Regions from separate parts of the Pseudoalteromonas sp. GCY genome, predicted to be linked through region 1. Evidence: predicted binding sites of a transcription regulator. Region 1 holds the regulator's gene; the other holds the start of a gene.
What was found. The regulator LexA, encoded in region 1, represses DNA repair genes until DNA is damaged. The targets are predictions, from matches to a motif close to TACTGTATNNNNATACAGTA.

Region 1 (4,433 bases):
AACACAGCACTGTGCAAAATCGTAAGATGACGTATACGGTGTGACACCTGCCCGGTGCCGGAAGGTTAATTGATGGGGTTAGCTTAGGCGAAGCTCTTGATCGAAGCCCCGGTAAACGGCGGCCGTAACTATAACGGTCCTAAGGTAGCGAAATTCCTTGTCGGGTAAGTTCCGACCTGCACGAATGGTGTAACCATGGCCACGCTGTCTCCACCCGAGACTCAGTGAAATTGAAATCGCAGTGAAGATGCTGTGTACCCGCGGCTAGACGGAAAGACCCCGTGAACCTTTACTACAGCTTGGCACTGAACATTGACCCTACATGTGTAGGATAGGTGGGAGGCTTTGAAGCAGAGACGCTAGTTTCTGTGGAGCCGACCTTGAAATACCACCCTTGTAGTGTTGATGTTCTAACTTAGGCCCCTGAATCGGGGTTGAGGACAGTGCCTGGTGGGTAGTTTGACTGGGGCGGTCTCCTCCCAAAGAGTAACGGAGGAGCACGAAGGTTTGCTAAGTACGGTCGGACATCGTACGGTTAGTGTAATGGTAGAAGCAAGCTTAACTGCGAGACAGACACGTCGAGCAGGTACGAAAGTAGGTCATAGTGATCCGGTGGTTCTGAATGGAAGGGCCATCGCTCAACGGATAAAAGGTACTCCGGGGATAACAGGCTGATACCGCCCAAGAGTTCATATCGACGGCGGTGTTTGGCACCTCGATGTCGGCTCATCACATCCTGGGGCTGAAGTCGGTCCCAAGGGTATGGCTGTTCGCCATTTAAAGTGGTACGCGAGCTGGGTTTAGAACGTCGTGAGACAGTTCGGTCCCTATCTGCCGTGGGCGTTTGAGAATTGAGAGGGGCTGCTCCTAGTACGAGAGGACCGGAGTGGACGAACCGCTGGTGTTCGGGTTGTGATGCCAATTGCATTGCCCGGTAGCTACGTTCGGAACTGATAACCGCTGAAAGCATCTAAGCGGGAAGCAGGCCTCGAGATGAGTTCTCACTTTGACTTAGAGTCAACTGAAGGGCCGTTGAAGACTACAACGTTGATAGGCGAGATGTGGAAGTGCTGTGAGGCATTAAGCTAACTCGTACTAATTACCCGTGAGGCTTAACCATACAACGCCAAAGTGGTTTATAAGCGACAGAAGTTAATAGACTAAAGTAGACAAAAGAATTTAATAAGCTTTTTCCGGATTTACATTGATGAGGGAGACTTCATTGATGAACAGAATTTCCTGGTGACTATAGCGTTTTGGACCCACCTGACCCCATGCCGAACTCAGAAGTGAAACAAAACAGCGTCGATGATAGTGTGGATTACCCATGTGAAAGTAGAACATCGCCAGGGCCAAATAAGAGAAACCCGTTGCAGCAATGCGACGGGTTTTTTGCTGTTTGTGATTTAAAAACCTCGCGAGGTAAACTCGCTCCCACTCCCACCACAGTATCAGCACAGTACAACACGGTAGGAGATGGTTTACCCGCTGATGGGTTGCAATGAAGTTCCAGCAAAAAAACATGTACATCAAAACCCGTTTCAGCAATGTGATGGTTTTTTTGCTGTTTGGGATATAGAAAATCTCGCGAGGTAAACTCGCTCCCACCACCGTATCAGCATAGTGCAACATGGTGGGAGGCGGTTTATCAGCCCTAAATCTTAATAATCTATTTCTTATTGCATAGAGTCGCAGGTTGTGCTCTGAGGCACGGACTTCGCTTCTTGTTTAATACTGCTTAATTAATGCTATCAGCAAATACACTTAAAATATGTCGAATAAAGAAACATTTGCGATTTTTTTTGAGCTGTATATACTTACAGTAAATAAACCACTGTATGGAACACCAGTTAATGCGTCCTCTAACAAAACGACAAGAACAAATCTTTGAATTAATAAAAGTATTCATAAAAGATACTGGCATGCCTCCAACTCGTGCTGAAATAGCTGATGCTTTGGGTTTTAAGAGTGCAAATGCAGCGGAAGAACATCTTAAGGCGCTTGCGAAAAAGGGAGTTATTGAAATGGTCCCTGGTGCAAGCCGTGGGATTCGACTTGTAGAGGATGAATCAGAGCAACTTGGTTTACCTATTATCGGCCGTGTTGCTGCTGGTGAGCCTATTCTGGCAGAGCAACATGTAGAAAGTCACTGTAATGTAGATGCGAGCTTTTTTAAACCTAATGCTGATTACCTTTTGAGAGTTAATGGTATGAGCATGAAGGATATTGGCATTATGGATGGTGATCTGCTAGCGGTTCACAGCACTCAGGTGGCTGAAAATGGCCAAGTGATAGTAGCTCGTGTAGAAGAGGACGTGACTGTTAAACGCTTTGAAAAGAAAGGAAAGAAAGTTTTGTTGCATGCTGAGAATGAAGAGTTTAAAGCGATTGAAGTGGATCTAGAGCATCAAAATTTCTCCATTGAAGGGTTAGCTGTAGGTGTGATTAGAAGCGCTGACTGGATGTAGTTTATGAGAGCGAGCGTAGCGTTAAATATAAAGTTGCGCTTGCTTTAACTATATTTTGTTTAGAAAGTAATAATTAACTTTTCTAACTGTGTGAAAGTAAGATGATTATAGTGACTTTAATCATTTAGTAATATTTTTAGTTTTCTGATCTTTATACACTATTTTTCATCATTCTTCGTTTTACCTTCTATAATCCCTGTTTTGATTCTAAAGTCAGTCTTCTCAAAAATCTTGCAATTTGTTTGTTTTTTGACTAATTGGTTAATAGTCGTGCAGTAAGTCTATGTACAAATAGACAATATGACAGTCATCCAATAATAACAAAAGATAACTACGAGTTGTCTTGAAGGAGACGTCAAATGAAAATTTGTCGATTAGTTGTAGCATTCATCGCAGTGCTAATCGCCATGCCCTCACTTGCTAACAGCGCTTACAATATGAGGCAAGGCGTTACAGACATTAGTCATCAAGTGTATGAGCTTCACATGACCATATTTCTAATATGTTGCGTCATTGGAGTGATTGTATTTGGGATTATGTTTTGGGCGCTTATAAAACACAGAAAGTCAAAAGGCGTTGTTGCAGCGCAATTTCATGAAAGCACCAAAGTGGAAATACTTTGGACTGCTATTCCCTTCCTGATACTCATTGGTATGGCAATACCAGCTACAAAAACGCTTATTGCTATGGAAGATACGAGTAAAGCTGATCTGACCATTAAGGTCACAGGCTCTCAGTGGAAATGGCACTATGAGTACATGGGGCATGATGTTGAGTTCTATTCTTTACTCTCTACTCCGAAAGATGAAATTAGTGACCTTAAAGAAAAAAATGAAAATTACCTGCTTGAAGTCGATAAGCATTTAGTCATTCCCACCGATAGGAAAGTTCGCTTTTTGATGACCTCAGATGATGTCATCCATTCTTGGTGGGTGCCCGATTTTGCGGTGAAGAAGGATGCCAATCCGGGCTTTATAAATGAGGCATGGACTAAGGTAAACGATGAGGGAATTTATAGGGGGCAGTGTGCGGAATTATGTGGCAAAGATCACGGCTTTATGCCAGTCGTCGTCGAGGCTGTAAGTCCTGATAAATTTGATAGTTGGCTCAACTATGCTAAAGCCGAAAAAGCAAAGGCAGAAGCCGAGTCACAAGCAGTTGCCCAACAAACTCTTTCGAAACAAGAGTTAATGGAGGTCGGTGAACAAACTTACATGGCTTATTGTGCAGCTTGCCATCAACCTACGGGGCTTGGGCTACCAGGTGTCTTCCCTGCAATGAAAGGGAGTAAAGTCGTCACTGGAGATATTAAAGATCATATAGATATTTTGCTTTTAGGTCGTCCAGGAACTGCGATGCAATCTTTTGCAAAGCAATTAACAATCAAGCAGATCGCGGGGGTGATTACCTATAAAAGAAATAGCTGGGGTAATGACACAGGCGATGTTATTCAGCCAAGCCAAATACAGCGTGAGATAGATGCATTAGAGGAGAGTAAGTAATGAGTGCCATCGTAGAAGAACATTCACACCATACGGCTCCCAAAGGCTTAAAGCGCTGGCTGTTTACCACTAATCATAAAGACATTGGAACACTGTATTTATTGTTCTCACTAACCATGTTTTTAATTGGCGGTGCTATGGCGATGGTGATCCGAGCCGAGCTTTTCCAGCCTGGGTTACAGCTTGTAGATCCGCATTTTTTTAATCAAATGACGACAGTGCATGGACTAATAATGGTATTTGGCGCAGTAATGCCCGCATTTACTGGTCTTGCCAACTGGATGATCCCAATGATGATTGGTGCTCCTGATATGGCGCTACCGAGAATGAATAATTGGAGTTTTTGGATACTACCCTTTGCATTTGCAATTTTACTGATGTCATTATTTTTAGAAGGCGGTGGGCCTGCTTTCGGTTGGACTTTTTATGCGCCACTATCTACAACGTACAGCAATGACAATAC
Region 2 (4,433 bases), 570 kb from region 1:
TTAATGGCACCGCCATCGCAAGGGCGAGGTGCAGTACGCCAATTCTTATTTAATCCCTCCGGTGTAGGAATACTCGGATCGGGCCTAACTTCAGCGTAGCACAGGCCATTTTCACGGTAGACTGTATATTGAGACGTAGACTCGAGTTGCTCTCTTTGCATGCTCGCAGCACTGGTTTGATGCGTTTTAGGCACAGTGAGCCGCTGCGGCTTTTCTTGACCTTGGCTGAGTACAACGTCACTCGGAGAGCGCTCTAAAAGTTGCTGACGAAATTGAGAGATTGCTTTGCGATGGTCTAACTTTTTAGGTTGCGTGATGACTGCAGCTTTGGTTATTTGCTTAGTTGTACTTTCAACCGCAGGCTTTTTTGGTTCCGTTTGCATAGTTTTTATTACTTCAACCGTATCGTCCCGCCGCTGCGTCGGTTTTAACTCTTTTACTGGCTTATCTTCAGTTATCGTCGGTGTCTCACTACGCTCCATCTTGGGCTTGGCGGGCTCAATAACCAAATAGGTTTTCATTGCCTTAATTTCTAAAGGCTTTAAGGGGATATAAATACTTTGCTGCAGATACCAACCAAGCAGTAGATGCAGCACAATAGAGCCGATAATGGTGAAACTAATCAGGTTGTGTTGGAGCAGCCGCATTATTCTTATTAAATCCTTGAGTCATGCGGAGTTAGAGCTTAATAAAGACTTAATTGTTCCCTCAATAGGCAAATTAATCTGTGACTAATTGCGCGGAAATATGTTTTAGTAAAGTGAGTTCACGTAAAACGGACATCCCTTTGTTATTTGCATCATTGAGTTTTGCTTCGTTATGCGCGATGGCTTGGTTTATGTTGATCCACACTGGCTTCATACCATTGGCGTGTTCATAATCCTCCATAGCTGGCGCATCAAATTCGCCACAGATCTCACAAACGTAGCAATAAGAAATAATATGCACATTGTCATGATCGGGTTTATACCAAGGGCGGTACTCTTCATAGCGGCCAAAAGGCGTCAAACCTGTGATGGATACTGCACCAGTTTCTTCTTTTAGCTCTCGCTCCAATGCTGCTTCTAAGCTTTCACCCTCGTCGACGCCGCCACCTGGCAAGGTGTAATCGTCATAACGTTTGGTGTAAAGCATAAGAATGTCGTTGCCTCTGAGGACAATGGCGCGAGTGGTTTTTCTGGTAAAGCAGCTGCCTTGAAGCGGAATGACTGGGGTGTTATTTAAGCTTTGCATGGGGGTTTTAACTTCAGTCTAGGTAACAAAGATGGGTTTACAAGGTGATACGCCTGAATAAAAGCGGCGTATCGCGAATGAAGATATTAAAACGGAGCTGGGTACGCTTTAAATACAGTATCAATCTCGGCTAAAGATTCTGCACATAGCGGCTGTTCAAACGCTTGAATATTTTCTTTAAGCTGTGCCATGGTTGTCGCGCCGATAATAGTTGAAGTCACGCCATCGACTTGATTGCACCAAGCTAGCGCCAGTTGTGCTGCAGTCATATTAAATTCTTTGGCGATTTCTAAATATTTTGCAACGGCTTCTTGTGCTAGTTGTGTGTCCCTAAATAGGCCTTGTCTTTGCACTAAGGTAAAGCGGCTGCCTTCAGGTCTTGCGCCCCCTAAATATTTACCGCTCAGCATCCCACCAGCCAGTGGCGACCAAGGTAAATAGGCAATATCTTCGTTTACGCAGCTCTCAATTAAGTAAGGCCAATCTTTGGCATGTAGCAAGCTAAACTCATTTTGAATTGAAACCGGCTTCGGTAGGTTGTGCTGCATCGCCAAATTAAGGTAAGTGTGAATGCCCCAAGGCGTATCATCAGAAAGACCCCAATGGCGAATTTTACCTGCTTGAATACAGCTCGCTAAGCCTTCTAAAATATCTAGCATGCCAGCGCGTTCTTCGTCGCGGTCAAGCGCACTTAAAGGAACCATGCCTGGCCATTGTTTACCAAAGTGCGGTGAAGTACGGTTTGGCCAATGTAGTTGGTAGAGGTCGATATAGTCGGTATTCAGGCGCGCTAAAGAATCGTCCACCGCTTGGATCACTGATTGTCCCGTAATAGCGCTGCCTTCACGGATCCAAGGCAAACCGCTTCCCGCAATCTTGGTTGCAAGCACTAGCTTTTCGCGCTTTTCTTGGTGGCGCTTTAGCCAATTGCCAATGATGGCTTCGGTTTTACCATAGGTTTCAGGTGAGGGAGGGACCGCGTACATTTCAGCGGTATCAATGAAGTTAATACCACGGCTTAGTGCATAATTGATTTGCTCGTCGGCATCATGCTGGTTGTTTTGTACGCCCCAAGTCATGCTTCCTAAACAAATGCGCGAAACTTCTAATGGGCTACTACCAAGTCGTGAGTACTTCATGCAGGCTCCTGATTGATTGCTGAATGATTAAATATAGCCAAAGTAACGGATTTAGTACTTTGAACTGTATTGATATTGTTAGCATTATCTCTGTTTTGCAGTGCAACTTGCAACAGACATCCACACAAGTATAGCCCAGAACACTAAGGCCTATGTTCAAGATTGCAACAGTTGGAAAATTAGCACATAATAAACACTGTTTATATAGACAGTGTTTTAACGTGCGTAAATTTATTCATATTGATATGGACGCGTTCTATGCATCGGTAGAAATGCGCGATAACCCCGAGCTTGCAAAGGTGCCGATGGCGATTGGTGGTCGTAGCCATCGCGGGGTGCTATCCACGGCAAACTATATTGCTCGGCAATATGGGGTGCGCTCGGCCATGTCGAATTATCAAGCGAAAAAACTCTGCCCTCAGCTGGTGATTGTACCGGGGAGAATGGAGGTCTATAAGGCAATATCGCAACAAATTAGAACTATTTTTGCCCGCTATACTGAGCTAATTGAGCCACTGTCTCTGGATGAAGCCTATCTAGATGTCACTGAGTGTCAGCAATGTAATGGCAGTGCAACGCTTATCGCCGAGCAGATACGAGCGGATATATTTGCAGAAACGGGCCTTACGGCTTCAGCGGGAATTGCGCCAATCAAGTTTTTAGCCAAAATTGCCAGCGATGAAAACAAGCCTAATGGTCAGTGTGTGATCCCGCCTCACCAAGTGAGCGCTTTTATTGATGCGTTACCCCTTAAAAAAATTCCAGGTGTAGGTAAAGTGACTCAACAGCGTTTGCTAGCCATGGGACTTGAGTATGGCCGAGATATTAAGGCACTGTCTGAAACTCAGTTACGCCAGTCATTTGGCAAGTTTGGCGCTGTATTATGGCGGCGTTGCCAAGGTATTGATGAGCGCCGAGTTGAGACCGACAGAGTGCGTAAATCGATAGGCGTTGAAACCACATTTGCAGAAGACACGCTTGACCTTGATACCTTAAAGCAAGTCATAAAAGAAAAGTTGTTACCTGAATTGACTCGCCGAGCACAGCCTTATTTGCAACGTGGCTTTAATAAGCTTGGTGTTAAAGTGAAGTTTTACGATTTCACCCAAACTACCAAAGAATGCCAATACCAGCATATTGATTTGCCCATTTTCGAGGAATTATTGATTGAAGCAATGTCACGACAAAAGTTTAAACCTGTGCGCCTCGTGGGCTTGCACTTAGGGCTAAATGAAAAGTCTAACACACAAGCTCAACTGGGACTTTTTGATGGCTAATTCTGACCTACCTAGACTAAAAGATAACTGCAATAAGTTTAATTTGTGCTAGCTTCGAAGTTGTCGTGCAACAAACTAACCACGCCAACTGCGTGTAATTAAAACAACAACAAGAGGTAAGCATTATGCAATCCATAATGATCGTACTCTTCGGCATCATAGGGATGTTATTTGGATGGTTTGTCTATTCCAAATTTATTGCTGAAAAAATATTTAAAATGGATGACAACTTTGTCACGCCGGCTCATGAGCTTGAGGATGGCGTAGATTATGTTCCCACCAACAAAGTGGTATTGTGGGGGCATCACTTTACTTCAGTCGCAGGCGCTGCACCAATTGTAGGTCCAGCTATCGCTGTTTATTGGGGCTGGGTGCCTGCAGTGCTTTGGGTTGTATTCGGTACCATATTCTTTGCGGGTGTCCATGATATGGGCGCGCTGTGGGCAAGTGCTCGCCATAAAGGCAAGTCGATGGGCGCGTTGTCTGAAAGCGTAATTGGCAAGCGCACGCGTTCATTGTTTATGATAGTGGTCTTCCTTGTACTGCTCATGGTAAATGCCGTGTTCGGCGTGGTGATAGCAAATTCCTTCGTAGGTAACCCAAATGCGGTATTCCCCGCTTGGTCTGCTATCGTCGTGGCGCTTATCATCGGCCAGTTGCTGAAACGAAAAGTGCCACTAGTACCACTCTGTATTATCGGGGTTATTGTGCTCTACGCGACCATTTATATGGGCAGTAGTATGCCGATTACCTTACCAACCGAAATGTTTGGTCTAAGCGACAA

Region 2: a site for LexA is predicted at 2,567-2,586, ahead of dinB (DNA polymerase IV). Genes of this name have one in related genera too.

Annotation. Positions count from the first base shown of each region.
Region 1 is NZ_CP068023.1:3,874,313-3,878,745, reverse strand. Features, by position in the region: rRNA gene JJQ94_RS22885 (23S ribosomal RNA) at 1-1,120, shown strand, start outside; rRNA gene rrf (5S ribosomal RNA) at 1,239-1,352, shown strand; gene lexA (transcriptional repressor LexA) at 1,854-2,468, shown strand; gene coxB (cytochrome c oxidase subunit II) at 2,828-3,970, shown strand; gene ctaD (cytochrome c oxidase subunit I) at 3,970-4,433, shown strand, end outside.
Region 2 is NZ_CP068023.1:3,308,638-3,313,070, reverse strand. Features, by position in the region: gene JJQ94_RS20185 (hypothetical protein) at 1-647, opposite strand, end outside; gene JJQ94_RS20180 (NUDIX hydrolase) at 721-1,233, opposite strand; gene JJQ94_RS20175 (aldo/keto reductase) at 1,320-2,372, opposite strand; gene dinB (DNA polymerase IV) at 2,594-3,649, shown strand; gene JJQ94_RS20165 (carbon starvation CstA family protein) at 3,775-4,433, shown strand, end outside.